Regions from separate parts of the Thalassospira sp. UBA848 genome, predicted to be linked through region 1. Evidence: predicted binding sites of a transcription regulator. Region 1 holds the regulator's gene; the other holds the start of a gene.

Region 1 (14,147 bases):
CGCGACCGATAAGTCAAAAAAACAACGCCCCGTCACATTTAACGGGGCGTTGTGCGTGAAATCGGTAACCGGTCCGAAGACGGGATCTGCGCCGGGTTATTTCCCGAGGCGGGTCACACCTTCTTCGATTAGTTTGGCAGCAGCTTCTGCGCCTTCCCAACCGGTGACTTTGACCCATTTGCCTTTTTCGAGATCCTTGTAACGCTCGAAGAAGTGCTGAATCTGGTCACGCAGGATCTGCGGCAGATCTTCGTGGGATTTGATGTCGGTGTAGTACGGATCAATCTTGTCGTGCGGAACGCAGATCAGTTTTTCGTCCTGACCGGCTTCGTCTTCCATGATCAGAACACCGATCGGACGCGCGCGGATGACGGAACCGGCAACGACCGGCTCGCGGAACATGACCATGGCATCAACCGGGTCACCATCTTCGCCCAGCGTGTTGGGGATGAAGCCATAATTGACCGGATAGTACATCGAGGTGTGCAGGAAACGGTCAACAAAGACAGCACCCGAGTCCTTGTCTACTTCGTATTTGACCGGTCCGCCCTGCGGAATTTCGATGACGACGTTTACGTCCCACGGAACATCCTTGCCAACGGCAATCTTGCTGAGATCCATCTGGGAAAATCCCTTTCGCTTTTTGAACGCATGCCCCGATCAACAGGGCGGCTGATATAAGTTTCGAAGATGCACAGATGCACCCGAAGGAAAATGATGCCGACCTTTTATCGCGAAACGCGGCTGCTTCCAAGGGGGTCTAGATGCATCCTTGGTCGAAAGGTTATTCGGCCGCTTCGCGTTCGGCTTTCTGCGTCGCCGAGGGTGTCTTGACTGCGGTCAGAGGCAGGAAGCGTTCTGTATCAGCCAGAAGATTTTTGAAATGGCTAGGGTTCTTGGAATCCTGTACATGGCGCTTGGGGTCGGAACGCTTGTGGAAGAGATGCAGAACGGGTGAACAGTATTCTACATTCTTGCGTTTGAGACCGGAGCGCAACAACCGTAGAACAAAGTCAGAGTCTTCCAAGCCGTGGCCTTCGTAGCTTTCGTCAAAGCCCTGAACGCGGTCGATGTCGGATTTAAAGACGGCAAGATTGCAGGTTTGCGCCTTTTCCCAGCAATTTTCATGTTCCCAAAGCCAGGGGCCATTATGGGGCAGGCGAATGAATTGAAACGGTCGATTGGCGAACCCGGCAAGGGCAATCAGGAACAGCAGCGGGCGCGGCCATTTGTGAAAAGCCCATCTGCGCGCCAAAAGGGTTTTGGTCAGCCGTTCCTTAAGGAAGACGCGTTTGCCTGAGACCAGACAGCCCTCGGTCGCGGCCTTGCGGTGGCGCGTGATGAAGTCAGGCATCACGCAGCAGTCACCGTCAATAAAGACAACCAGATCACCTGCGCACAAGCCGATCGCGCCATTGCGCGCCTTGGCCACGCGAAAGCCACTGTCTTCATGCCAGTAATGTTTGACCGGGATCGCGCTTGTGGCGGCAAAATCCTTGATGACCTTTGCGGTTTCATCGCCCGATCCATCATCGGCGATGACGATCTCGAAATTGCGATCTTTTTGATCGGCAAGAGATTTCAGCACCATGGAAAGTGCTTCCGGCCAGTTATACGTCGTGACCACGACCGACACCAAGGATGTCATCTTCCCCACATAACCCCATTCTTTGGCAAAGGCTGCTTTTGTTGTGCCCAAACCCTAACCTTTCGGGCGTCCAAGGACAACGACAATGGCGTTACATCACCTTTTTGCGCGCAAGCGATGCGGTTTTCGGGTTGATCAGTTCGCGGATCCAGTTGGCGGCTTCGATCACGATCGGGTCTTTTTCGCGGGCCGGGCGGATCAGTAGGCGATACCACCAGTGTGAAATGAAATCCGGGAAGTTGAGCGCGACCAGTTCACCGCGTTCGACATAGTTGCGCGCAACGACATCGGTGCTGGCAACAATGCCCTGACCGGCGCGTGCAGCTTCAAGTGCCCAGATATGGTGGCTGAAGGTCCAGCAATCGGTCAGCGAAAAGTTGGCATCCTTGAACCATTGTTCGATCTGGGAAAATTGTTCGCTGTCACTGTCAATCAACAGGATATCGCGCGGGCCAAGGTTGCCGACATCAACATTGCTGGCATCATAGCCGCGCTTTGCCAGCCATTCCGGGGCGGCAAAGGCGGTGTAGACTTCGGGTGTCAGAAGTTCCGTAATCCAGTCTTCCGGGCCGGGCAGGTCCTTTGGCGCGATCTGAAGGGCAAGATCAATCTCAAGCGGATCAAGCCCGTCATCAAATTCGATCTTGCGAAACTGAACAGGGATATCGGCGGGCAACCGGTCGCGCAGGTTATCAAGCTCGTAGAGCAGCACGGTCAGTGCCGGGGTGGCCAGGGCGCCAATGCGGATGGCCTTGCCCTTGTCCGGGCCGACTTCGCCGGTAATATCGGCAATCCCGTCAAGTGCCTCTGTCAGGCGCGGCAGAAGAAGCTTTGCCGATTTGGTCAGGCTCAATCCCCGACCCTTGCGGGTAAACAGCACCACGCCAAGATTTTCCTCAAGCTGGCGGAGCTGATGGCTGATGGCACTTTGCGTGACATGCAATTCTTCGGCGGCCCCTTTAACGCTTTGATGGCGTGCGGTGGCTTCGAAGGCGACAAGGGCGCGCAATGGGGGGAGCTTTCTGCGCATCGGGGTTTCCATCCAGGCGGTATTAAAGGCTTTTATTCTGTCTATCAGGCCTTACGCGAAATTGGGCCAAAAAAATCTCAACAATGGCTGAAAAAGCTTCATTCGTATTTTTCCAAACAAGCAGGCAATATCATTGCCATACAGGGTTTCCGGCCATGTTTCTTTGATGTCCCCTTGCGCCACCACGTAAGCCCGTCACTCCCTGACGGCCGGAAACCCCAGTACTTCTTTTTCAAAACCGGGATTGACCATGACCGCAACGCACCTGAGCGGAAATTTCCGCGGCGTTCTGTGGATGACGGCTGCCATGGCATCGGGCGTTTTTGTTGATGTCTGTGCCAAGCTTGTTTCCCATGATGTACCGACATCGCAAATTCTGGCGATGCGCGCCCTGACCACGGTCACGGTGTTCCTGATCATCGTCAGGTTTATCGGCACGCGCCAGATCCGTACGCGCCGCCCGATGGCGCATATTGCGCGCGGCGTTTTATGGTACGGGTCACTTTTCTTTGTGTTCTTTGCGCTCCGCCAGATGAGCATCGCCGAGGTCAATGCCTATCTGTTTATCGAAGCCTTGCTAACCGTGATGTTGGCGGTGGTGATTCTGGGCGAGAAACTGACCCCGCGCAAAATCATCGCAACCCTTCTGGGGCTTGTTGGCGTGTGGGTGATGTGTGTGCCGCGCATGGATGGCTTTGGTGTGCCGCTTGGTGTCGCCGCGGCCCTGATCGGGGCGTTCTGTTTTTCAGCCCAGACTTTGTTTGCCAAGGTGCTGACCCGTACAGAGACCAATTTTTCCATGCTGTTCTGGCCACAGATCATCGCGGTTGCGATTTGGGTGCCGATTGCCATGATCACCTGGTATCCGGCGTCACTGGCCGACTGGCTTTATTCATCGGGTGCTGGCTTCTTTGCCATGCTGACCAATTACATGGTGCTGCGTGCCGTGCGTGTGGCCGATGCCAGTGTGGTGTCGCCTGCGGCATACACCGCCCTTCCGTTTTCGGTGGCGATGGATTTGATCTTCTTTGACATGCTGCCGGTGCCGTTCATCTTTATCGGGGCAGGCATCGTGGTGCTTGCCGTGATGCTGCTTGATTACAAGGGCGGTGCCAAAGCGGTCGAGGATGCTGTGGAAGAAGAATTTGCCGAATTTGCCGAGAGTAGCGAAATCGGGGATGAAGAAGCATCCCCGAAACCGGCAAAAGCCTGAGCCCCGATGACCGACGTTATAAATCAGCGATCATGTTGTGCGCGGGAATCATCCGGGGCCTGATCACGGTCATGAAGGCCGTAATCCCGGATCACGCCAGCCACCCGCAAACGGTAATCTTCAAAAATCTTGTGCCGTCCCTTGATCTGGGCTGTGCGGTGCTCGCCCAGATTGCGCCACGCGGCAATTGCATCCTCATCGCGCCAGAAAGACAGCGATAAAACCTTGCCCGGATTGGTCAGGCTTTGAAATCGCTCGATCGAGATAAAGCCATCCATGGTTTCAAGCACGGGTTTGAGATCGCCGGCAATCGCAAGGTAATCGTCATAGTGCCCTTCGCGCGGTGTGACTTCGAAAATGACGGCAATCATGGTTTGATCAACTCCATATGCGGGCCAGCGTGTGGTGTCGAGGCAATTTTCAGAAACTGGCGTTCTTCGCGCAGGATAAACGTTTCGCGCTGGGAAAATTCATAGTTTTCCCGTCCCAGCGGATCATCCTTTAGCCGCGCACGATAGGCTTCATAGGATGCCAGATCGGGCAGATGATAGATACCATAAGCGGTCGAGACCGAACCTTCATGCGGGGCGAAATAGCCGACAAGGTCGGCCCCGCAGCGCGGAATGGCCTGCCCCCAGTTGCGGGCATATTCGATAAAGGCGTCTTTTTTGTACGGGTCGATTTCATAGCGAATGAAACAGGTGATCATGACAGCGTCCTTTCAGGAGAGGGGTCTTGTTGGGTGACGCGGCCCATTATCCCGATTGCTGCGCATCAATGCTTCGATTAGCATCGAACTATGAAAGAAGGACCCGATATCGCCCGCGTGGCCGCATTGCTTGGCGATCCGGCGCGCGCAAACATGCTGACAGCCCTCATGAGTGGCCGGGCATTGACCGCGGCCGAGCTTGCGCAAGAAGCCGGTGTAACGCCACAAACCGCCAGCTCGCATCTGGCAAAGCTTGAGAGCGGGCAGATCGTTGTGCCGCGCAAACAGGGGCGGCATCGTTATTTCACGCTTTCGGGCCCCGATATTGTCGAGGCATTGGAACTCCTGATGGGGATTGCCAACCGGGTCGGGCATAACCGCGTGCGTACCGGGCCCAAGGACCCGGAACTGCGCAAGGCACGCGTTTGTTATGACCATCTGGCCGGGGATATGGGGGTTGCGCTGTTTGATGGCCTTGCCAAACGCAAGCTGATTGCAAGCGATGTGAATGGGGTTGCCCTGACCCCGGCCGGGATAGATTTTGCCACCATGTTTGGCATCGATCTGGATGGCTTGCGCGCCAAGCGTCGGCCGTTGTGCCGGGAATGTCTGGATTGGAGTGCCCGGCAATCGCATCTGGCGGGGTCATTTGGGGCGGCCCTGCTGGACCGGTTTTATGACCTTGGCTGGGCCCGGCGGGTACCGGAGTCGCGGATCGTGCGATTCAGTGATACCGGCGAGAAATCATTTCGTGACTTGATAAACCCCTAGACCAGCTATCAATCACCGAGCAGGGCGGCAACGAAGGCCGGGACAAGTTCGGTGGCGGGGCCATAGGTGCTGTGATCAAAACTGGTGGCACCCGAACTGGGTTCGAGATTGAGCTCGACCGTTTCGGCACCGGCTTCTTCATGGGCGACTTGCACAAACCCGGCTGCCGGATAGACATTGCCCGATGTCCCGATGGAGATAAAAAGCCCGCACGCGCCAAGGGCGGCATAAATGCGTTCCATCTCAAGGGGCATTTCGCCAAACCACACGACATGGGGGCGCAATCCACCGGTTTTGCTGCATGCTGGACATGGCGTTTCCTTGGCAAGGTCGCCCGGCCAATCGGTGAGAAGATCACAGTGATTACAGCGGATTTTCAGAAGTTCACCATGCATGTGGATCAGGTTTTTTGACCCGGCCCGGCCATGCAGATCGTCAATGTTTTGCGTCACCAGCAACACATCACCTGGCCATTCGGACTCCAGCCGTGCCAGGGCCAGATGGGCGGCATTGGGTTGAACCGCTGGGTCATGCAAGCCAGCCCGGCGGTCATTATAGAAATGATGCACCAGATCGGGATTGGCAATGAAGGCCTCGGGGGTTGCGACCTCGGAAATATCGTATTTCGCCCAGATACCGTCCGCGTCGCGGAAAGTATGCAACCCGCTTTCCTTGGAAATGCCCGCCCCCGTAAGGATGACAATCGGGGCGTTTTCATCGCGCAGGATGTCGATCAGGTTGGGGCTAAGCGGCATGGAGTGCGGTCCTGTTCTGGTGTCGGGTAGCGGTAGCCTAATGCAAACAAAACACCCCCGCCAAGTCTGTCTGGCAGGGGTGAATGCGAAACCGATCCGCTTTAACCGGTTTATCTGGGATTTTTCTGCCGATCAGGCAGAGGTATCGACATTGCCGCCCGGGGTATCGTCCTGGCTTGGTTTTTCACCGGCCGGGTTTTTGGTGACACCAACCATGGCCGGACGCAGCAAGCGCCCCTTGAGCACGTAACCGGCCTGCATGACCTGCGCGACATGGCCGTCCGGATATTCCGGATGCGGCAGTTCAAACACGGCCTGATGTTTGTTCGGATCAAGCTTTTCGCCAAGCGGTTCGAGCTTTTCGATGCCGTTCTTTTCAAGCGCCTTTTGCAGGGCCTGTTCGGTCATCTCGACACCATCGACCAGCGTTTTCATTGCCGGATCGGCATCGGACGTGTCACCCGCTGCATCAAGGGCGCGACGCAGGTTGTCGCTGACATCCAGAAGGTCGCGGGCAAATTTGGTGATGGCGTAGTTGCCGGCATCCTCGACGTCCTTTTTCGCGCGGCGGCGGGTGTTTTCCACCTCGGCGGCCTGACGCAGCAGACGGTCTTTGAGTTCCGCGACTTCGGCTTCAAGCGCCTCGACCGGGTCCTGGAGGGCGGCATCTTCGAGTACTTCTTCGGTCGCCTCTGCTGCGACCTCTTCAGAAGCGGTTTCCTCTGCATTGACGTCGTGCAGATCTTCCGGAGTGTTCTTTGCGGTTTCCGACATGGCTAACCTTGCTACTTTCACGTTATGCGGCCTGACACGCAGCGCCGCGATTTATCCAATCAGTCGACCGACCAGCTTGGCGGTGTAATCGACCAGCGGAATGATCCGGGCATAATTGATCCGGGTCGGTCCGACAACCCCGATTGCACCCACAATGCTGCCTTCAGCATTCTGATAGGGCGAAATCACCATCGAAAGACCCGATCCGCCGAACAGTTTGTTCTCCGACCCGATGAAAATCTGAACGCCCTGGGCATCCGTTGTCACATCGAGCAATTCAATCATCTGATCGCGGGCTTCAAGCACGTTGAACAAACGGCGGACGGTCTCAAGCTGTTCAATCGTATCGATATTTTCCAGCAACTGGGATTGCCCCTTCACAATCAGGGACGATCCCTTGACCCCGCCAGCCCATGTTGCCAGGCCCGCATCAATCAGATTGGCGGAAAGATCATCAAGCTCTTGTTTGAGGCGATCACGCTCCTGGGTAATCAGAAGGCGCGCATCATCAAGCGTCTTTCCAGCCAACCGGGTATTTAGATAATTTGCTGCTTCTGTCAATGCCGAGGCGGGCAAATCCGCCGGAACATCAAGGATTCGGTTTTCCACATTGCCGTTTTCCGAGACCAGAACGGCCAGAACCTTGCCGGGTGACAGGGCGACAAATTCGATCTGTTTTAAGCGAATGCCATCGGTCTTGGGTGCGACCACCAGTCCGGCACAGCGCGACAGGCCCGACAACATCGTGGTTGCTTCGCCCAGCATCTGATCAAGCGAATAACCCGCCTGTTCGCAGTTTTTCGTCAGCTGGTCGCGTTCGGCATTGGGAAGGTCGCCGACCTCCATCAATGCATTCACAAAAAGACGCAGGCCCTTTTCACTGGGCAGGCGACCGGCCGAAATGTGCGGTGCGACCAGAAGACCCATCTCCTCAAGATCGGACATGACATTGCGAATGGTCGCAGCCGAGAGGTTTTCCGACATGCGCCGCGCAATGGACCGCGAGCCGATCGGTTCGCCGGTTTCGACATAGGCATCGACAATCTGGCGGAACACTTCACGTGACCGCGCATTCATGTCGCCCAGCAATGTATCGTCAAAATGCGCCATCTGGTTTGCTTCGGGCCCTATTGTCGTGAAACTGAACAGAATTTAGTCAGGCAAACGCATTGCGTCAATTGCACGACCGAATACAACGCCGGACTTGCGAAATTGCCTCAAGGTGTTGGTTTGTCTGCATTGCACCAGAACGAATAAAAACATGCGGGGAAACTGCTGGACGTTTGCCAGGTCACATCTTACTTTGGGCCAAATTTCACAGGACAAATTTGCGGTGTTCCGATCTGCGAACACCGCCAAAACAACCAAGAGGTTCCATCTTATGCGCCCTTCCGGCCGTACCCCCGATCAGCTTCGCGATGTGACGATTGAAACCGGCATTTCCAAATATGCCGAAGGCTCCTGCCTGATCAAATTCGGCGACACGCATGTGATCTGTACCGCCACGGTCGAAGACAAGGTGCCGGGCTGGATGCGCAATTCCGGCAAGGGATGGATCACTGCGGAATACGGCATGCTGCCACGCGCAACCGATAGCCGCATGAACCGCGAAGCTGCGCGCGGTGGCCAGTCTGGCCGTACCCAGGAAATCCAGCGTCTGATCGGTCGTTCGATCCGTGCGGTTGCCGACATGAAGGCGATGGGCGAAATGCAGATGCGCCTTGATTGTGATGTCATTCAGGCCGATGGCGGTACACGTACCGCATCGATCACGGGCGCGTATGTTGCTGCCCATCTGGCGTTTCAGGGCGTGCGTCGCCTTGGCCTGATCAAGGAAATCCCGCTGACCCAGCCTGTTGCTGCCATTTCGTGCGGGATTTATAACGGTGAAGCGGTACTTGACCTTGATTACGCCGAAGACAGCAATGCCGGGGCTGACGCCAACTTTGTGCTGGCGGGCAATGGCGGCATCGTCGAGGTACAGGCAACCGCCGAAGACGTTCCGTTTGATCGCGCGTCCTATGACCAGATGTTCGCGCTGGCCGAAAAAGGCTGCAAGGAATTGTTCGCCAAACAGCGTGAGGCCCTTGGCCTTTAGGGCAGAGTAATTTCAATGGCAGGCACCCGCCTGCCGCTTCTCTCATCTGTTGGATATCGTATTTCAGGCAAGACCATGGCCCGTCGTTTCACGGAAAAAAAACTCGTCATCGCCAGCCACAACAAAGGCAAGATCAAGGAAATCGCCGAACTGCTTGCCCCGTTCGGGATAGAGGTGTTCTCGGCCGGTGAACTTGATCTTCCCGAACCCGAAGAAACCGAAAAAACCTTCATTGGCAATGCGCAACTGAAATCAACCGCTGCGGCCAATGGCGCCAATCTTCCGGCCCTTGCCGATGACAGTGGTTTGGCGGTTTCGGCCCTTGATGGCGCACCGGGGATTTATTCCGCGCGCTGGGCCGGGCCGGACAAGGATTTCGACATGGCGATGGAAAAGGTCCAGAACGGCATTGGCAACCATCCGGATCGTCGTGCGTCGTTTATTTGTGCCTTGTCGCTGGCCTGGCCGGACGGGCATGTCGAGAATTTCGAAGGCCGGGTTGAAGGCGAAATCGTCTGGCCAAAACGCGGGGCTCACGGCTTTGGCTATGACCCGATTTTCCAGCCAAATGGTTTCGAGGAAACCTTTGGCGAAATGGATCCGGCGAAAAAGCATGAAATGAGCCACCGGGCCGATGCCTTTGCCCAGCTGGTCAAGGCCTGCTTCGAAGACTGATCCGGGGCATTTCCCCGCATTAAACCCATGCACGCATCGCGGATGTCATCATCGGCGGTGCGTGTTAATTTATTGGCCAACATTTCCGCGTTTGAAAAGAGTCCCGCGTGTCCGCAGCCTCAAGTGAAACCGTGCCGTTTGGCATCTATATCCACTGGCCGTTCTGCCTGTCGAAATGCCCGTATTGCGATTTCAACAGCCATGTCGCGAACAGTGTTGATCACGCGCGCTGGCGCACCGCACTTCGGGCCGAGCTTGCCCATGGTGCGGCCCGCCATCCGGGGCGGACGGTGGGATCTGTCTTCTTTGGCGGGGGCACACCATCCCTGATGGACCCGCAAACCGCCGGGGCCTTGATCGAGGACATCAAATCTTTCTGGCCGGTGACGGATGATCTGGAAATCACGCTGGAAGCCAATCCGGGCACGGTCGAGATTGACCGTTTTTCGGCCTTTGCCGCCAACGGAATCAACCGGGTATCGATTGGCATTCAGGCGCTTAATGACCGTGACCTGAAATTCCTTGGTCGCCTGCACAGTGCCGAGGAAGCCATGCGTGCGCTGGATGTGGCGACCTCGGTCTTTGATCGCTTTTCGTTTGATCTGATCTATGCACGCCCGGAACACGATCCCGAGGTCTGGCGGGCGGAACTGCGCGAAGGGCTTGGCATCGCCAATGGGCATATTTCGCTCTATCAGCTGACCATCGAGCCGGGCACACAGTTCTATACCCTGCATCAGCGCGGTGACCTGGTCGTGCCGGACGAAGACCTTGCGACCGAACTTTACGAAATCACCCAGGAAGAAACCGAACGGGCCGGTTATCGCTGTTACGAGGTGTCCAACCACGCCAAACCGGGGCAGGAAAGCCGCCATAACCTGGTTTACTGGCGCTATGGCGATTATCTCGGCATTGGCCCCGGCGCACATGGCCGCGAAGCGGTGGTCGGGGCGAATGGCACTACCACGCCGATGGCGGTTAGGCGTCACCGTGCGCCGGATATCTGGCTGGACCGGGTGGAAAAGCATGGTCATGGCACGCAAGAAGAAACCGCGCTTGAGGCTGATGAACGCCTGCTTGAAATGGTGATGATGGGCCTCAGGCTGAATGAAACCATCCCGACGGAACGCTTTAAGCGCATTATCGGCAAGGGACCGCGTGATGTTCTGGCAGGCGACCGGTTGGAAACCCTGATCGAGTCCGGTGATCTGATCTGTGATTCGTCAGGACTGCGCGCCACCGATCAAGGCAGGAACCGTTTGAACGGTGTTCTGGCCTATTTGTTCGACCACGCGGTGTAAGCCCGAAACCCGCAAAACACCACGAAAAACCGCACAATTGGCGGGGGTACGCAATCGGGCGCAGGAAGTTTCACCAAACCATCAAAAAGTTGGTTGACACTTAAGCCTGACCGCGTATATTCCGCCCCGTTCCGGCGGACACCGCCCGAACAAATACCACAAGCCCCTATGCCCAGGTGGCGGAATTGGTAGACGCGCTGGCTTCAGGTGCCAGTGGCCATTAGGTCGTGGAAGTTCGAGTCTTCTCCTGGGCACCATTCTCCCGCGTATCCTAGAGATACCGGGAACCTCCCGAAAACAAATGGTTATTCCTCACCAAACTGGTACACAATGGTGGGGAACAATGCTTTTCCGGTTGGTCCGTCCGATGCGGCGTAAAGATTCAAGCATCCTGTACTTTGTTCAGCGTATCCCGGCTGACATACGTCCGAAGATTTCCGGTACAAAACTTTCGATTCCTATAGGCGACAAAATTGTCATCCGCACGGTTGGTGAATCTGCATCGGTCGTTAAGGTGTCCCTTGGCACTCGTGATCCTCATGAAGCCAAAATCAGACAGGCACAGATTGCTGCTTATCTCGAAGGGGTTTGGCAGTCGATTCGGAACGGGCCTGAAAAGCTGACGATGAAACAGGCTGTTGCGCTTGCCGGTGAAATATACCGGGCTTGGGTAGGCGCACTTGAAGACGATCCGGGTTCCCCATCGTTATGGGGAAGGGTAAAAGCTGATGACAAAGCTGCCCTGCGTGGTGAGTTTGGCGTGGCCCAACTGATGATCCCTAGTCCCTCTAAGACCAGAAAAAGCCTAGAAGATCGCTTTGGTGCATTTGCGGACGTTGCATTATCCAAGCGTGGGCTCGTTGTCGATGACGATAGCCGCGCAAAGCTACTGGAGCAGGTTGCTGTTGCGATGGATCTTGCAGCAGAAAAACTGCAACGTCACAGCTTTGGTGATTATACACCTGACAGTTACGAATCTCGTTTTCCAGACTGGGAAGACCGTAAGGCTCCTGAGACAAAGGCCGCGCCCCAAGTTACCATCACCCAGCTTTTGGAGGGCTGGTGGAAAGAAGCTGGCCGAGATGGTGGTCGCTCCGTAAGTACATACGAGAGTTACAGCAAAGCCGTTCGATACTTTATCGACTACCTTGGACATGATGACGCAACCAAGGTAACGCCTCGTGATGTTGTTGGCTACAAGGACAAACGACTTTCAGATGTAAACCCCCGAACCGGAAAGCCGATCTCAGCACGGACAATCAAGGATTCTGAGTTGGCAGGTTTGAAGTCCGTCTTTAACTGGGGTGTAAGTCAGCACCTGATCGCAGATAACCCTGCCAAGGGGGTGACTGTTGCTCTGCCCAAGGTCAAACGTAGTAGGCCCAAAGGCTTTACCGAAGCTGAGGCCGTTGCTTTGTTGCGTCATTCCCTGAACTATTCACGGACACAGCCAAATGAGACGCAAAAGCTTCTCAATGCAAAGCGATGGGTGCCTTGGGTCTGCGCTTATACAGGGGCGCGGGTGGGTGAGATTGTTCAGTTACGCAAGTCTGATCTGATCGACCATGGCAAACATTTCGCGATCTTCATAACGCCTGATGGGACAGTAACTGTGAAGGATGGCGAATACCGAGAGGTCCCGATACACCCCCACCTTGTCGAGACCGGGTTCATTGACTTTGTGCGGTCTCAGGACGACGGCTATTTGTTCCTTAAGCCAAATGCCAAAGGTGAGATCAGGGGGTCGTGGAATTCTGCAAAGAACAGATTACGGGAATTTGCACGGCAGGTGATTACAGACCCGAATGTAAAGCCTAATCACGGGTGGCGGCATCGTTTTGTTACGATGGCGCGTGAATACGGTATGTCTCAGGAACTGCGTCGGATGATCACAGGTCATACAGGTGCGGGGGTCGATGAGCGGGAATATGGTGACCCCGCCGGGCTTTATCGGGAAATCTGCAAGATACCTCGTTATCAGGTCTGAATACCCCGAGCCGAACCAAGAGATTCTTGGGGTTCTGGGGTAGCTGCATGGGTGGATTCAAATATCAGCTCGGTACCTGTCGTGAAGTAATGTTGAGAGGTATCATTGTTGCCTTCCTGTATTTACGGTCTCGGGCAACTATCACCATTTTGATTGTAGTCGAAACCGACACTTATCAGGAAACCAAAAAACAACGTAAATGCCGATTTTTTCGTCACTGACGTCCCTTGATCTTTTTTCGCTACCATAAGAGCATTAAAGTTTAAACCCTCTGTGTGGTCAAATTATAGCCATCTACGGCGATGTTGATTAGGTGCCTCCATAGATAGCCCAATCACACTTTGCTTGACTATGGAGGTTTATGATGACCCGAGGTACCAACACCACAGTCACAATCGCGCCACTATCTCTCAGCGCCCAAACAATCAACACCCACCACAAGAACATCCTTGAGCATGGCAAGGGGATGATCCGTGAAGCGAAAGCTGCTGGTGAGGAATTGCTCCGTGTGAAAAAGACTTTGAAGCACGGGGAGTTCAAGCCGTGGATCAAGGAGAACTGTAGCTTCAGCTACCGGCAGGCAGCGAAGTATATGCAGATCGCTAAAAGTGCCCCGCAGGGCACCTTTGATATGGACGCGGGGATCAACTCTTTCCTCGACCAAGTTGCTAACAGTCGCAAACCCAAAGCCCACCTTCAGTCCTTCTCACAGACAGACGCTGAATATGCACAGAAGCTACATGCAATGGCTGTGCGTGGCACTGAGCATGAGCGTGAGGTTGCCAAGGGAAAACTCGAAGCCTTCGCCAAATCCTTCGGAAAGACCCCTGAAGAACTGATGGAGGAGGCAGGGAAGAAGAACCCCTCCAAGACAGAAGTTGAGGAAAAGGTTGATGACTTCCTTCAGCAAGCCTTTGGGAAGAAATCACGCGCCCAACTTATCCAGATCATTGGCTACTGCATGGCCGAATACCCTGAACTGATTACCAAACTGACGCAGAAGGAGGACTGATCATGGTGATCCAACTTACACAAAACCAGAAGGCAGCAATTCTTGATCGGCTCATTCGTGAGGGGATCTTCGCGCTGCCAAATAGTCGGCCTGTATCGGCTGGATGAATAACAAATCAAAAATGACGACGATGATAACTAACAACCAGATTACGATTTATACCGATGGTTCATG
Region 2 (15,894 bases), on a different contig from region 1:
GTCCGGGGAACTGGGCCTTAAAGCCGATGAAATTGCGACCGAACGTGGCATCTGGCGTGACGATGGCAGCTTTGCCGGCGTTATCATCATTCTGGTGACGGTTGGCAGCCCCTATGAGAACACCCCACTTGAGAAATTCCTGACAGAGGCAAAAATTCGCGTCGCGGGGGCAAACAGCGGCAACATCCTGACGAACCAGTATGCACTGGCCGATACAGTGACTGACTGGCTGGAAGCAGCGGAAGAAACCGAATACTGGCACCCCGACGACGGCAATGAAACCCTGCATGCCGAAGTGGCACAAATCAGCGATAATATCGTGCTGGCACACGCCAATCTGCCCGACCTGCCCCTTACGGTATATCTGCAGATCTCAACCAACCGCTTTTTTGAGGCCTATCATTCGACCCGCCGCAACGCGATCATTGCCTCGATCATTATTGTCGCGGTTTCGGGAGTCCTGCTTCTTCGCATCTGGCTTGACCGGCAGGCAAAACGCAACAGCGAACGAAGACGCCGCGCCCTTGATCAACGCTTGCAGTTCGCACTCGATACCGCAGGCCAGGGCCTTTGGGATTGGAACATTGCCGAGAAACGCGGCTATTTCTCGGATAGCTTCTATCGGTTGCTTGATATTGACAAGGACGACAAACAAATCGACGTGGATAACTTGCGTCAACGCATTCATTCAGATGATCGTCATGCCTTCAATTTGGCACTGAACGCACATCTCGACGGCCTCACGCCGTCGTTCGAAGTCGACGCCCGGATCCAGATTGGCAAAAGCGATGCCTGGGAATGGTTTTCGCACACCTGCTCGGTGACCGAACGTGACCGTTTTAACAAGCCGGTCCGGGTGATCGGTTTGCTCAAGAACATTCACCGTCAGAAACTGCGCAACCTGAACCTGGAATTCGAAGCGTTTCACGATCCGCTCACAGGCCTTCTTAACCGAACGGCCTTTGAAGACCGCATCGCACGCATTCATGCCAAAACCAGTCGTGGCGGGGAACCGTATTCGCTGGTGATGCTCGATATCGACCACTTCAAGCATGTCAACGACAGCTATGGGCACAGTACCGGTGACCTGGTTCTGCAGCACGTGACCAGAACGGCGTACAACACCCTGCGCTTTGAAGAGGAAAAATTGTTCTTCCGACTGGGGGGTGAGGAATTTGTTGTTCTCCTTCCCGATACGGATGGCAAAGCCGCCCGCTTTGTCGCCGAACGTATCCGCGAACGGATCGAAAAATCGACAACCACAGTCGGCGAATTAGAAATCCCGGTGACGATCAGTGCCGGCATTGCCTGTTATCAAGGCGGCGAAATGCCCGAAGACGTGCTCAGGCGTGCTGACCATGCGCTGTATCAGGCCAAGGAAAGCGGCCGCAATCAAAGCTGCCTTGCATAAGCGCGAAACACATTTAGTCAAATTAATACCCGAAACAAAAAGGGCTCCGCAATTGCGGAGCCCTTCTCGTAGTGCTTGGTCGGTTGGTTGGTAAGGCTTAGAAGCCCATGCCACCCATGCCGCCCATACCACCCATGCCGCCCATGTCAGGCGCGCCACCGGCTGCCGATTTGTCTTCCGGCTTCTCGGCGATCATGCATTCGGTGGTGATCAGCAGACCTGCGACCGATGCTGCGTCCTGCAGGGCAGTACGAACAACTTTGGCCGGGTCGATGATGCCAGCTTTGACGAGGTTGGTGTATTCGCCCTTCTGAGCGTCATAACCGTATTCAACGTCGTCCTGCTCAAGCAGCTTGCCTGCGACAACCGCACCGTCAACACCCGCGTTCTGGGCGATCTGGCGAACCGGTGCCTGCAGAGCACGGCGAACGATGTCAACACCGATGGTCTGGTCGTGGTTTTCACCTTCGAGACCTTCGAGCGCGTGAACCGAGTACAGCAGAGCCGTACCACCACCAGCAACAATGCCTTCTTCAACAGCAGCGCGGGTTGCGTGCAGGGCATCGTCGACGCGGTCTTTACGTTCTTTCACTTCGACTTCCGAAGCGCCACCGATTTTGATCACTGCAACGCCGCCTGCGAGTTTCGCAAGACGTTCCTGCAGTTTTTCACGATCGTAGTCAGAGGTGGTTTCTTCGATCTGGGCACGGATCTGGCCAACGCGAGCTTCGATCTGTGCTTTCTCACCAGCACCATCAACGATGGTGGTTTCTTCTTTGGTGATGGTAACCGATTTCGCGGTACCGAGCATGTCAAGCGTAACGCTTTCCAGCTTGATGCCGAGATCTTCGGAGACAACCTGACCACCGGTAAGGATGGCGATGTCTTCGAGCATCGCTTTACGACGGTCGCCGAAGCCCGGTGCTTTAACAGCAGCGATTTTCAGACCACCGCGCAGCTTGTTGACAACCAGGGTTGCCAGTGCTTCGCCTTCGATGTCTTCAGCAATGATCAGAAGCGGCTTGCCGGACTGAACGACCGACTCAAGCAGCGGAAGGATCGGCTGAAGCGAGGAGATTTTCTTGTCGAACAGCAGGATGTACGGAGCATCCATTTCTGCGACCATTTTCTCCGGGTTGGTTACGAAGTACGGAGACAGGTAACCACGGTCGAACTGCATGCCTTCGACAACGTCGAGTTCGGTGTGCAGGCCTTTTGCTTCCTCAACGGTGATAACACCTTCGTTGCCAACTTTTTCCATGGCTTCAGCGATCATGTCGCCGACTTCACGGTCACCGTTAGCCGAGATGTTACCAACCTGTGCGATTTCGTCACGGCCAGCAACTTTACGTGCACGGCTCGAAATCGATTCGATCACTTTGTTGGTCGCAAGGTCGATACCGCGCTTAAGGTCCATCGGGTTCATGCCGGCAGCAACAGACTTGTTGCCTTCACGAACGATGGCCTGTGCCAGAACGGTTGCGGTCGTGGTGCCGTCACCAGCCAGATCGGCGGTTTTCGACGCGACTTCGCGAACCATCTGTGCGCCCATGTTTTCGAACTTGTCGGTCAGTTCGATTTCTTTGGCGACCGAAACACCGTCCTTGGTTACGCGCGGTGCGCCGAACGATTTTTCGATAACAACGTTACGGCCTTTCGGGCCAAGCGTTACCTTGACAGCGTCTGCCAGGATGTCGACGCCACGCAGCATTTTAGCGCGTGCATCGGTGGAAAATTTTACGTCTTTAGCAGCCATAATATTCTTTCCTCTCTATGAGACGGATGAACGTGGAATTTTAAGTCACCCAAAGGGCTGACTTATTCCATGATGCCCATGATGTCGGATTCTTTCATGATCAACAGCTCTTCGCCGTCAACCTTGACTTCGGTGCCCGACCATTTGCCAAACAGGACTTTGTCACCTGCTTTGACGTCGAGGGCTACAACCGAGCCATCGTCTTTGCGAACGCCAGAACCAACAGCGACGACTTCGCCTTCCTGCGGTTTTTCTTTGGCGGTATCCGGAATAATGATGCCACCGGCAGTTTTGGTGTCGGATTCGACACGACGTACCAGCACTCGATCATGCAGCGGACGGAACTTCATTTTAGACAACTCCGTGTTTAAGCTAAGGCTCGTTAATAACTAAGACTAACCGGGATGAGCCCGTATTAGCACTCACCCCCGGCGAGTGCTAACAGCATTTATTGGAGTACCTGTCCAAAGTCAATAGGGAGATGTAAAAAGACGCGGAAATGTCACGATTTTTGCCGTTCTCGCGTCATTGCAGCGCAGTATGAAACTGCGTGCTTTTTGATGTCGCGGGATCAAAACATTTCCAATGACCCGATGCAACCTTTCTCGTGCCACTGACGATGTGCCACGCCCTGTGAAAGTTCAGATTGGATTGGAATGCTGCTTCGCCTCGGAAGGCCGCACCAATAAATCCACCGCCCGACATGGCAAACAAAAAGCGGTCAAACAGGACAGCAACAAGCCCGCCGACAAGTACCAACAACTGCCATTACCAGAAGGCAGATCGCGCGACACCCTCCCTGAAAGACGACGTAGTTTGAAAACCTGACTTGATGGCATCGGGGAATGTCACGGCAGAATCCTGGCCTTTGGTTGCAGCGTCATTATGCCGGGTTAATCAGGCGCTGGGAAACCGAAATAGCGCCCCAACATCACAGGATCATCAAAGTGACGCCGTCCGACAAAGGCCGTTGCGTGACGCCCCCACTGGCGCATTGCGCCGGGTCGTTCAATCCCCATCGGCCAAAGGATAAAACGCTCCAACCGATCTGTGCCGGGGATGAAGCCGTCTTTGTCGTAAAGGCTAGCATATCCTGTTCCATCCGCAAGCGGGAGACTCGTCAGATCCTGCTCGGGTTGCAGCACGACGGGGATTGCGGAGGGCCACTCTCCTTGCGTGTCAGCTTGCGTAACAGCAAGCAGATAATGACTTGTGTCATCGATCCAAAGAACAGGTCGCGCCAGGGTTTCCGAGTCAAGGAACCCTGCGGGGGTTTCAGCCGTTTCCCGGATGTCGTCGTCTTCCGGTGCATGGAGGCGCTGCACGCCGTTCGTCGGGAAGAACATATGGTAACAACCGCAGCCATGGATACTGTCGGCCATGATCGGCGCTCCGTCCCGGTTTAGTGTGACCCGCCAGATCAGCGCGTCCAGATGACCTGCAAGGATATCAAGGAAACCGACTTTGGGGCGCTCAGGAAACCACACCGAATAAACAATCTGGGGCACCCATTCTCCCCCGAAATAGGTATGCGACAACCGATAAAACATGACTGGCGTTGATAGATCGACCTCTGATCGCGCATCCCGGCTTTGAAGCGCGGGCAAACCAATCAGGTCACTATCACTTCTCGTATCAATGCGAAGTTTTGGTGCGTATTGTTGCGCCAATGCTTCCAATTCAGAGACCGTGGGCAGCAAACGTCCAAATTTATCTTGGCTGATGTTTACAGCCTTGATGTTCGCGGGTTTGGCCCCGGCGCCAGAAGGCGCATAGATCAACCAATCCCCGGACTCCTGAAGGTCGTCCTCTGACATCGTAAAAGTTTGAAGATTATCCCTCTTCCAAGCTTCATAACCGAAATAAGCGGGAAAAGCCGTCAGGGGATACAAACCGGAAACCCGTTGGAAATCAAGATAGTCATCGGGGACGAACACAGCATCGCGCAGTTGTGCAAAATCGTCCATCTGCAAGGCTCCCGCCAAGCTGTTTGCACAGGCCTCTTGCTCCGAAACAGTGACAACCGGTTTGACTGACAAATTGCGCATTTCACTGGCGCGTGCAGTTCGATCAAGTACACGCATCTGCGTCACCCAATCAGCAAACAGCTCACTTGCCAATACTTCGTCATCTTGATCCAACGCTGCCCCGACCTGCTGCCCCATCAAAACAGAGTTTCGATTGGCCCGAAGAAATGGGTACTCTTCGACCATTGCAACAGAAGCATTTCGAACGTCGCTGCCAATCACCTGAGTATCGGAAAGCTGCAGCTTTTCAATACAAGACAGCGTAGCGATGTCATCGGGGGTTTGTTGAGCTGTCGCGCACCCGACAAGCAGCAATAATGCGCAAAAAACAAAACCCTGTCTGAGGCGCCAATGCGTGCATCGTGCTATCATCGTATCCGGCATTGATCCGCCCCTTGTTTCAGGTCAAAAATTTCACACCGTTAGTCTTGTCAATTATGGTAAAACCGCAAATCTATTGAGAAGACAAGTTTTTGTATTCATACACGAAATAGCAAGTCTGATGACATCCGGCACACGCATTATTCAGATTCTGGCACTTGGCTTCGCGCTTTTGCTGCCAAGCTTCTCTTATGCACAACCCAAGGATGAATGCCCGAAACGATTGGGCATTGTGATTAATGACAGGCTATCAAATTATATCGCCACCATCTTAAGCGGGATATACGAAGATTTAGGCTGCCCGATTGAGTTGATCGATCTTCCCGGACGCAGAGGTTTTGTCGCATTCAATAATGGTCGCATTGATGGCGAGCTCTTCAGACTTCCTGTTGGCGCGGCACATTACACCAAACCATATGTTCGATCAGATATCCCGTTAATCGCAGTAACCAGCAGTCTTTGGGGGATGCCTGGCAGCAAACTGCATTCTGATGACACAATCGGCTACACGATTGGCATTGCATGGCAGGAAGACTACCTGAACAAAAACATGCTCCGCAAAAGCGGCCATAACGACGTTGACGATATTATTCAGCATTACAATTCAGGCACCTTTGATCGCTTCCTTGCCGAGGATAGTACGATTGACCTGATGATTACCGAAGGCACCTTTGCCAAGGACAGGATCCCGGTCAGAATTGAACTGCTTGAAGACGGCCCGCTCTATCATTTCCTTGCAGCGGAATTCGCCCCCTTCATGGAGCGGTTTTCTAACTATCTTTCCGAGCACCAACCGTTTGCAAAAAACGGCATGATGTAAGAATTCAAAGCTATCTGGCTCTCGATGCTGGCCTATTGTCCGGAGACAGGAAAGGCCCCACATGCAATCTATCTAAAATAACGGTTCGAGATACAGAAGTCCGTCAAATGCTCGGAAAATCCTTATGCAAAGTCCTAATGTTGATGCTGCTGTTGCCTGTCGCGATGTCTCAGACAGTTCAGGGAACAGAGTCAACGGATGCATGCCCGAAACGTCTGGGGATGGCCGCAAACAACGAGATGACGCAACAGACGGCAAAAGTTCTGCTTGATATATATGCCAAGCTCGGATGCCGTGTGACACTGGTCAAACTTCCATCTCGGCGTAGTTATGTTGCCTTCAACAAAGGAAATATCGACGGTGAGATTTTCCGAACCCCTCTGGCGGCAAGCCACTACACCAGAACCCATATTCGATCCGAACATCCTTTGTTCGAGGTATCCCAAAGTCTTTGGGTAAAACCGGGATCGGAAGATCAATCGGACAATCCGGTCGGATTCCTAATGGGGATTGCCTGGCAGGAAGACTATCTGTCGCGCACCGGGCTGCCCAAAAGCGGTCATCGCCATATGAGTGACCTTATCGATCACTATAACAAGGGTGTCATTTCACAGTTTCTGGCAGCCGACACCAACGTCATCGCCGCCATCGAAAACGGCGATTTCCATGGATCCGCCCCCGAACGCAAAAGCACGATCGTCATCGACCCGCTTTATCATTTCCTGGGCGCGGAATACGAACTGTTCATGAAACGGTTTTCTGATTATATATTCAAACATGACCCGTTTGGGCACAATAGATCAATGCAACGACCTTGAGCCGTGAATACGCAAATGCAATAAGCTGTATCATCTGCTATCCATTAGCTGAATGAAATTGCTTAACCTGCGCAAGGCGGCACCGATGCAAATTGAATCCCTGGAAATCCCAGACATCAAGATGATCTTCCCAAAGAAGTTTGGCGATGAACGGGGCTTTTTCTCGGAAACATATAATATGGAAGCCTTTGCCAAGGCAGGCATCGATCATCAGTTTGTGCAGGACAATCATTCGCTGTCGCAAAGTGTCGGCGTTCTTAGGGGATTACACTTTCAGTGCCCCCCTTATGCCCAACATAAACTGATCAGGGTCCCCAGGGGACGCATTCTTGATATTGCTGTTGATATCCGGACAGACTCTGAAACCTTCGGGAAATGGGTATCGGCCGAGGTAAGTGCAGCGGACTGGAACCAGATGTTCGTCCCCGCAGGTTTCGCGCACGGCTTTGTCACGTTAGAGCCAGATACCGAAGTCAATTACAAGGTATCGGCACCCTACGCACCACAAAGCGAACGCGCGATCAAGTGGAATGACCCAGAACTCGCAATTGACTGGCCCTTCAGCGAAGCCGAGGTCATCGTCTCAGAGAAAGACGCAACAGCGATGAGTTTCGCAAGCTATCGCGAGAACCCGGCGTTTTAGTCGAGATCACAAAAGGTCATAGGTCCTAAGAACTGTCTGCAGATACGCCTTGTAAGAGCTTGCGCCAAATTCATTCGTAAGAGTTTCAAACTGTTCGACCGAAATCAGGCCTGTTCGAAGGGCGATTTCCTCGGGGCAGGCAATCTTAAGACTTTGACGACTTTCAACGGTTCGCACGAAATTCGCGGCATCAAGCATCGCGGCATGCGTTCCGGTGTCCAGCCACGCATAGCCACGTCCCATTCTTTCGACCCTTAGGCTGCCACGTTCGAGATAAGCCTTGTTCACATCCGTAATCTCAAGCTCACCGCGCTTTGACGGCTTGATTGATTTGGCTATGTCCACAACGGTTGAGTCGTAAAAATAAAGTCCGGTAACGGCAAAATTCGATTTGGGGTGTTCCGGCTTTTCCTCAATATCCAGTGCAACGCCATTACGGTCGAACTCGACCACACCATACCGTTCAGGGTCCTGAACATAATAGGCAAACACGGTGGCGCCTTCTCGTTGATCCATAGCGCTTCTCAAAAGATCCGTCAGGTTGTGACCAAAGTAGATATTGTCACCCAGAATCAGGCAGCAGGGATCTTCGCCAATAAAGTCTGCGCCGACAATAAAGGCATCTGCAAGACCGCGTGGCTCCGGTTGAACAGCGTATTCAAGATTGATGCCCCACTTGGAACCATCACCAAGCAGGTCCTTAAACAGTGGCACGTCTCGCGGTGTGCTGATAATCAGAATATCCTTGATCCCGGCAAGCATCAGGGTGGTCAGCGGATAATAAATCATCGGCTTGTCGTAGACAGGCTGAAGCTGCTTGGACACAACGAGCGTCGATGGATGCAAACGCGATCCGGTGCCGCCTGCCAGTATGATCCCCTTACGCATCTGATTTCTCCCTTCGAAGATTCTCGATTACCGCGCTCAAGCTTTCTTCGACTGTTGGCAACTGTATCCCAAATGAACCGACAAAGCGCTGGCTCGACATAACGGAATAGCCGGGACGCTTCGCAACGGTCGGATATTCCGAAGACGGAACTGGCGTAATGCGACAGTCCTTGCCTTTCCAATCGTCACCCCAGACATGCGAAGCCACCTTCTGGATCCGATTGGCAAACTCAAACCATGTTTGCGACTGACCGGAGGACAAGTGATAAGTGCCGAACTTGTCGAAATCCTTCGCAAGCACCAATCTGGAAAGCTTGAGAATTGCCCCCGCCAGGTCATGCGCACTGGTCGGACATCCGGTCTGGTCATTGACGACACGAATTTCGTCTCTCTGCTCCATAAGATTGAGCATCGTCTTGACGAAGTTTTTCCCAAACTGACTGAAAACCCAAGACGTGCGAATAATCAGATGCTTGTCCAGTGTCTCTCTGACCGCATCCTCACCCGCGAACTTGCTGGCACCATAAACGCCCAACGGCGAGACCGGGTCTTGCTCGGTATATGGCGTTGATCCCTGCCCATCGAAAACATAGTCCGTGGAAACATGGATCAGCGGGACGGCGCGTTTGGCGAGCGTCTCTGCCATCGCGCGCACAGCATCGCGATTGACCTTGAATGCGACATCTGCCTGTTCCTCGGCCAAGTCAACTGCGGTGTATGCCGCAGCGTTGATCACGACATCCGGTTGCACACGGTCAATAAGGGGGGCTATCTGGTGGACATCCTCAAGATCACATTGATCCCGCCCGACAAAAACCAGCTCGGCATTTGGAAACTCATTCCCGCACATGGCAAGGCAACTGGCCAGCTGACCGGTTTTTCCAAACACCAGTATTCTAGGCATCGGTTTGCCCCTTGGTGCTACCGAGCCGTTCGCCTGCATATTTGGTTTTCAAAATCGGCTCCCACCATGCGCTATTGTTCACGTACCATTCGACGGTTTGCCTCAGGCCAGTCTCGAAATCATATTTCGGCGTCCACCCCAATTCGGTCTGCATTTTGGTTGGATCAATGGCATAGCGCCAATCATGCCCCGGACGGTCTTTTACATATGTCACCGCGTCATCGAAGCTCTCAAACGAGATGTCTGGCACGATCTCGTGCACCGTATCGAAAATCTTTTTGACGACGTCGATATTGGTCAGCTCATTGCACCCACCGACATTGTATTTCTCGCCAACACGACCTTCAGTCAGGATCTTGACCAAGGCCTCGGCATGATCTTCAACATGCAGCCAGTCGCGCGTGTTCAAACCCTCTCCGTAAACGGGAAGATTCTTGCCATGCAGCAGGTTGAGCGACATCAGCGGAATGAGTTTTTCCGGGAACTGGAATGGCCCGTAATTGTTGGAGCAATTGCTGATCACGACGGGCAGCCCGTAGGTATGGTACCATGCCAAAACAAGGTGATCGGAACTGGCCTTGCTCGCGGAGTATGGCGACGTCGGCGCATAAGCAGTTTCTTCAGTAAACAACCCTTCGCTTCCCAAAGATCCGTAAACCTCATCTGTAGAAATGTGGTGGAACCGGAAATTTGATCGTTTGTGCGTCGGCAGCTGATCGAAATACCCGCGCGCGACTTCGAGTAGTGTAAATGTACCCACCACATTGGTCTGAATGAAATCACCCGGCCCATCGATAGAGCGATCAACGTGGCTTTCAGCTGCCAAATGCATCACGGCATCTGGCTGAAATTCATCAAACAGTTTAACGATGGCGTCCCGGTTACAGATATCCTGATGGGCAAAATGATAATTATCTCGCGACGAAATTGATGCCAGCGTTCTCAGATCGCCAGCATATGTCAGCTTGTCGATATTGAGGACCTCATAGCCCTTCAACCCGGTCATAAGCCGACAAACAGCAGATCCGATAAACCCTGCACCGCCGGTCACGATAACTTTCATTCTGCTCTCATCGAAAAGTAAATGGCGTCGAACAACGTCGTCCAATTGAGATTACATTGCCCGGCCAATACTGTCGAACCTTCGGTTAACTTATTGCGAAGAAGTGGTATTTGGGCGCGTTATTCATGCTATGGGCCCTAGATCGCAAATAAAAAAGGCCGGATGCATCTGCACCCGGCCTTCGCAGTTTGTCTGAACTGATTTGTGCTTATTCCACCGTCACCGATTTGGCGAGGTTGCGGGGCTGATCAACGTCGGTGCCTTTGTGTACGGCAACGTGATAGGCCAGCATCTGTACCGGGATGGTGTACAGGATCGGTGCGACGAAGTCGGCGACCTTGGGCAGTTCGATCGTGGCCGATGCCATATCACCCAGTTTGGCAAGCCCCGGCGCGTCCGAGATAAAGATCACACGACCGCCACGTGCGGCAGCTTCCTGCATGTTTGAGGCAGTTTTTTCAAACAGCTCATCGGACGGGGCAATGACGATGATCGGAACCGACTGATCAATCAGGGCAATCGGGCCATGCTTCATTTCACCGGCGGCATAGCCTTCAGCGTGGATATAGGAAATTTCCTTGAGCTTAAGCGCCCCTTCCATCGCGATCGGGTAACCAAGACCACGACCGAGATAAAGCACATCGCGCGCGTCAGCGACGTCAAGGGCAAGCTGTTTAAGTGCCTCGTCATGATGCAGGACTTCGGCAGCGTGTTTTGGCACTTCGGTCAGCGCACTGACGATGGCGGCTTCTTCATCCTTGGCAAGGGTTCCGTTTTCACGGCCGATGGTCACGGCAAGGCAGGCGAGAACCGTGAGCTGTGTCGTAAAGGCCTTGGTCGAGGCCACCCCGATTTCAGGCCCGGCATAGGTCAAAAGGACCACGTCACTTTCGCGCGCAATCGTACTTTCGGGCACATTGACGATGGATACGATCTTCTGGCCCTTGGATTTCGCATACCGAAGGGCGGCCAGGGTATCAAGCGTCTCGCCCGACTGCGAAATGAACAGGGCGACGCCGCCTTTCGGCAGTGGCGGGCAGCGATAGCGGAACTCGGATGCGACGTCGACATCCACCCCCAGACCGGCATAACGTTCGATCCAGTGTTTTGCCACCAGCCCGGCGTAATAGGACGTGCCGCAGGCGACAATCGTCAAACGCGTTGCATCGGCAAAGGAAAACGGCATGTCCGGCAGTTTGATCGTCTGGGTCGCCGGATTGATAAACGCATGCAGCGTATCGCCAATCACAGCAGGCTGTTCGAAGATTTCCTTCTGCATGAAGTGATTGTAGTTGCCCTTGCCCATCATCGCGCCCGACACGGCCGAAAGCTTGGTTTCGCGGATGACGTCTTCGTCATTTTCATCGCGAACCTGAACGCTATCGCGGGTCATTTCAACCCAGTCGCCTTCTTCAAGATAGATAAGTTTGTTGGTCAGGTGCGACAAAGCCATGGCGTCCGATCCGAGATACATCTCGCCCTCGCCCAGACCAACGGCAAGCGGCGTTCCACGGCGCGCTCCAAAGATCACGTCATGCTCACCGGCAATCATGATCACAAGGGCAAAGGCACCTTCGATGCGATGCAGGGTGGCGGCAACCGCTTCGCGCGGGGTCTTACCCTGATCAAGGAAATCAGACACCAGATGCACGACCACCTCGGTGTCGGTTTCGGTGGCGAATTCGCGACCCTTGGCAGATAGCTCTGCCTTGATTTCCTGGAAGTTTTCAATGATGCCGTTATGGACAACAGCGACCTTGCCATCGGTGTGCGGATGGGCGTTGTTTTCAGTCGGCACACCATGGGTTGCCCAGCGGGTATGACCAATGCCGACATCCCCCGCCAGCGGTTCGCCCGCCAAACGATTTGCAAGATTGATCAGTTTGCCTTCGGCACGTCGGCGTTCTATATGGCCATTGACCAGTGTCGCAATCCCGGCACTGTCATAACCGCGATACTCAAGACGCTTCAGCCCCTCAAGAATGCGATCGCTGACGCTGTCTTTGCCAATAATCCCGATAATGCCGCACATATTGGTTTTCTTCCTGCTTTGTATCGCTTGTCGTTTTGACCACCCGAAGACGAGTGGCAATTTCAAAAATCTTTGTTTGGGCTATTTCTTGCCGGTCAGTTCGCGCATTTTCTCGCGAAACTTGGCGGCCCAGCCCCTTTTCTCGATCCGTTCGGCCCTTGTCAGGGTCAGTGCATCCGCTTCGACCTTGCCAGTGATCGTGCTGCCCGCGCCGACAATCGCGCCATCGCCAATCTCGACGGGTGCGACAAGCGACGAGTTCGAACCGATAAAGGCCCCTGCCCCGATGTCGGTATGCTGTTTGCGGAAACCGTCATAGTTGCACGTGATCGTTCCGGCCCCGATATTGGCTTTTGTCCCGACACGGGCATCACCGATATAGCTCAGGTGATTGACCTTTGCCCCGGCCTCAAGCACGGCCTTCTTGATTTCGACAAAGTTGCCAACCCGCGCACCGGCACCGATTTCAGCCCCTGGGCGCAACCGGGCATAAGGCCCGATATCGGCACCATTGCCAACCACACAGCTTTCAAGATGGCTGAACGCCTTTATCACGACATTGTCGCCCACTGTCACGCCGGGACCGAAGACCACATTGGGTTCAACAATTACATCCCGGCCAAGTTTGGTATCGGCACTGAGGAACACGGATGCCGGATCAACCAATGTTGCGCCGTCTGCCATTGCGGCTTCGCGCAGGCGATCTTGCAGGATGGCTTCGGCAACCGCCAACTGGGTGCGGGAATTAACACCAAGTGTCTCTGCCTCATCCACCTCGACTGCAACACAGCTCTGCCCGTTCTTTTGCGCCACTTCGACCGCATCGGTCAGGTAATATTCACCCTTGGCATTGGCGTTATCGATCGCCTCAAGGGTTGCTATCATGTCCTCGGCCTTGAAACACATCACACCGGAATTGCAGAAATTGATCTGACGCTGCGCGTCATTGCATTCCTTGTCCTCGACGATCGCTGTCAGGTTGCCGTTCTGATCAGTGACCAAACGGCCATAACCTGTCGGGTCTTCGGGTCGGAAACCCAGAACCGCAACGGCATGATCATTTTCTTCGCGGGCAGCGACAAGGCGCGCCAGAGTTTCGGCGGTAAAAAGCGGGCTATCGGCATATAGCACCAGAACATTGCCCGTAAGGCCCTTCAAGCCATCCTTGGCAGCAAGAACAGCGTGTGCCGTGCCAAGACGGTCAGTTTGTTCAAAGGTCTGATGCGGGGCAACGGCCTTGATCAGGTCGGGCATATCCGGACCAACAACCACCATGGTCTTTGCCGCCTTCAGGTGGGCTGCGGTATCAATGACGTGATTGACCATCGGCTTGCCGGCAACTTTGTGCATGACTTTGGGCAAGGCGCTTTTCATGCGCGTACCCATACCGGCAGCCAAAACAACAACACTTAGCTCAAGCGACATCTATTACCCTGTTGGCTGCGGTTTCGCAGCATCCCCTTTGAAAGCATTATCACAATGGTTGTGATGCAAATAATCCAATTCGCAGCAAGTCTTAGAACATATTCTTTTCAAGCAAAAGCCCATAAAGAATCACGTTTTGTTACCGGCTGTTAGCAGATGTTACCGATTGTTAATGGCACGGCTTCCGTTAAGTTCCTATAAACCATGCTGCACTTGTCACCGCTGCTGCCAATTCACCTCCAAGGAGCCCCACCCGATGGCCAAATTCATTCTGTTCGACCTTGATGGCACCCTGATTGACGGGGTCGATGACATCCTGTTTGCAATGAATGATTTGCTGGCCGCCCACGGTCATGCGCCACTTGTTCGTCATGATATTGAAGCCATGCTGGGTGATGGCACATGGATGCTGACCAAACGCGCCTTTGCCGCACGCGGATCAGAGCCCTCTGACGCGATGCTTGATGAACTCAACATCGATTTCAACGCGCGATATGTCGAAACCGACTACGCCTATACCCGCCTTTTTGAACATGCCGAACCCGTCCTGCGCCAACTGAAATCAGACGGCTGGACGATTGCGCTGGCATCGAACAAACCCGAAGCCCCGTGCAAGACCATCCTGACCAAACTTGGTGTCGCGGACCTGTTTAGCGTCATCGCTGGCGGTGACAGCTTTGAGGTCAAAAAACCCGCTGGTCGCTTTCTTGAATTTGTGCTGGGGCAGCTTGGCTTTATTAAATCGAAAGACACAGCCATCATGGTCGGCGATCACGCCAATGATGTAATCGCCGCCCGCGCGGCTGGCATTCATGCGATTACCGTTGCCATGGAAGTCGATGACACCCGCGCACAATCATTGGGTGCTGATGGCCTGACAACAGACTACCTGCAGCTTCAAAATACAATAACTGGAATAACTGCTTGATAACTGATAAACACTGTCAGACTTTTTATAAGTACTCAGCCCCCCTTTTCATCAAGATAAAACCCTCATTGAAGTCTTCAGCGACACCTGAACGATAGTTTTTATACTGAAGCACTGATAGATAACAGCAGGTCACATGCAGAACTTCGATTATACCGGCAAAGACAACCTCGACGTGATGTCTTTTGCAAAAAACTACAATAACTTTCTGACTACACTCGTAGAAAACCATGCACCGGATGATGGAATCCTTCTTGATTTCGGCGCTGGAACCGGTTTCTTTGCCGAACGCGTTTCTCGCAAAGAGCGGAAGTTGTTGTGCATTGAACCCGACAAACACCAAGCTGATGAAGTTCGAACGAGGGGTTTTGATGTTTTTGCGAGTTGCGAAGAACTGAGCGATGAGACTGTAGATTTCTCATACAGCCTCAATGTTCTTGAACACATTGAAGACGATTGTCAGGCGATTCGAGAGATATATCGCGTCCTAAAGCCTGGCAGCCTTTTGGTCGTGTACGTCCCTGCCATGCCGTGCCTTTACTCTTCGATGGACGAGAAGGTTCAGCATTTCCGCCGTTACACGCGGAAAGAACTCAGTAACAAACTTATGTCAGAGGGGTTCGATATTCTTGCTTGCAAGTATGCGGATATTCTTGGTGTTCCCGCGACTATTGCCTACAAGTTGGTAGGTAGCAAATCCGGTGACGTATCCTTGCGTGGACTAGTTGCATATGATCGCTTCGCTTTTCCTCTCAGCAAGACGCTTGATGCAATCACTCATCGCTTGGCTGGCAAAAA

Evidence for each region. Region 1 encodes HrcA, which represses chaperone genes, less so after heat shock. Its sites were predicted from a motif close to GTTAGCACTCNCCNNNGGNGAGTGCTAAC; they were not measured.
Region 2: the regulator HrcA is predicted to act here: its motif matches at 3,582-3,610, upstream of groES (co-chaperone GroES).

Annotation. Positions count from the first base shown of each region.
Region 1 is NZ_DBGS01000064.1:18,635-32,781, reverse strand. Features, by position in the region: gene ppa (inorganic diphosphatase) at 97-621, opposite strand; gene B2R48_RS08730 (glycosyltransferase) at 785-1,648, opposite strand; gene B2R48_RS08725 (LysR family transcriptional regulator) at 1,740-2,678, opposite strand; gene B2R48_RS08720 (DMT family transporter) at 2,929-3,891, shown strand; gene B2R48_RS08715 (antibiotic biosynthesis monooxygenase family protein) at 3,915-4,262, opposite strand; gene B2R48_RS08710 (NIPSNAP family protein) at 4,259-4,600, opposite strand; gene B2R48_RS08705 (ArsR/SmtB family transcription factor) at 4,691-5,371, shown strand; gene cobB (Sir2 family NAD+-dependent deacetylase) at 5,380-6,126, opposite strand; gene grpE (nucleotide exchange factor GrpE) at 6,259-6,900, opposite strand; gene hrcA (heat-inducible transcriptional repressor HrcA) at 6,952-8,010, opposite strand; gene rph (ribonuclease PH) at 8,282-8,998, shown strand; gene rdgB (RdgB/HAM1 family non-canonical purine NTP pyrophosphatase) at 9,074-9,673, shown strand; gene hemW (radical SAM family heme chaperone HemW) at 9,781-10,974, shown strand; tRNA gene B2R48_RS08670 (tRNA-Leu) at 11,145-11,231, shown strand; gene B2R48_RS08665 (DUF6538 domain-containing protein) at 11,342-12,961, shown strand; gene B2R48_RS08660 (DUF3102 domain-containing protein) at 13,326-13,973, shown strand; gene rnhA (ribonuclease HI) at 14,077-14,147, shown strand, end outside.
Region 2 is NZ_DBGS01000080.1:35,584-51,477, reverse strand. Features, by position in the region: gene B2R48_RS11455 (GGDEF domain-containing protein) at 1-1,411, shown strand, start outside; gene groL (chaperonin GroEL) at 1,509-3,167, opposite strand; gene groES (co-chaperone GroES) at 3,230-3,517, opposite strand; gene B2R48_RS11440 (hypothetical protein) at 4,061-5,578, opposite strand; gene B2R48_RS11435 (hypothetical protein) at 5,550-6,395, shown strand; gene B2R48_RS11430 (hypothetical protein) at 6,635-7,213, shown strand; gene rfbC (dTDP-4-dehydrorhamnose 3,5-epimerase) at 7,299-7,856, shown strand; gene rfbA (glucose-1-phosphate thymidylyltransferase RfbA) at 7,863-8,744, opposite strand; gene rfbD (dTDP-4-dehydrorhamnose reductase) at 8,737-9,648, opposite strand; gene rfbB (dTDP-glucose 4,6-dehydratase) at 9,641-10,711, opposite strand; gene glmS (glutamine--fructose-6-phosphate transaminase (isomerizing)) at 10,920-12,743, opposite strand; gene glmU (bifunctional UDP-N-acetylglucosamine diphosphorylase/glucosamine-1-phosphate N-acetyltransferase GlmU) at 12,825-14,168, opposite strand; gene B2R48_RS11395 (HAD family hydrolase) at 14,425-15,096, shown strand; gene B2R48_RS11390 (class I SAM-dependent methyltransferase) at 15,233-15,894, shown strand, end outside; gene B2R48_RS11385 (hypothetical protein) at 15,874-15,894, opposite strand, start outside.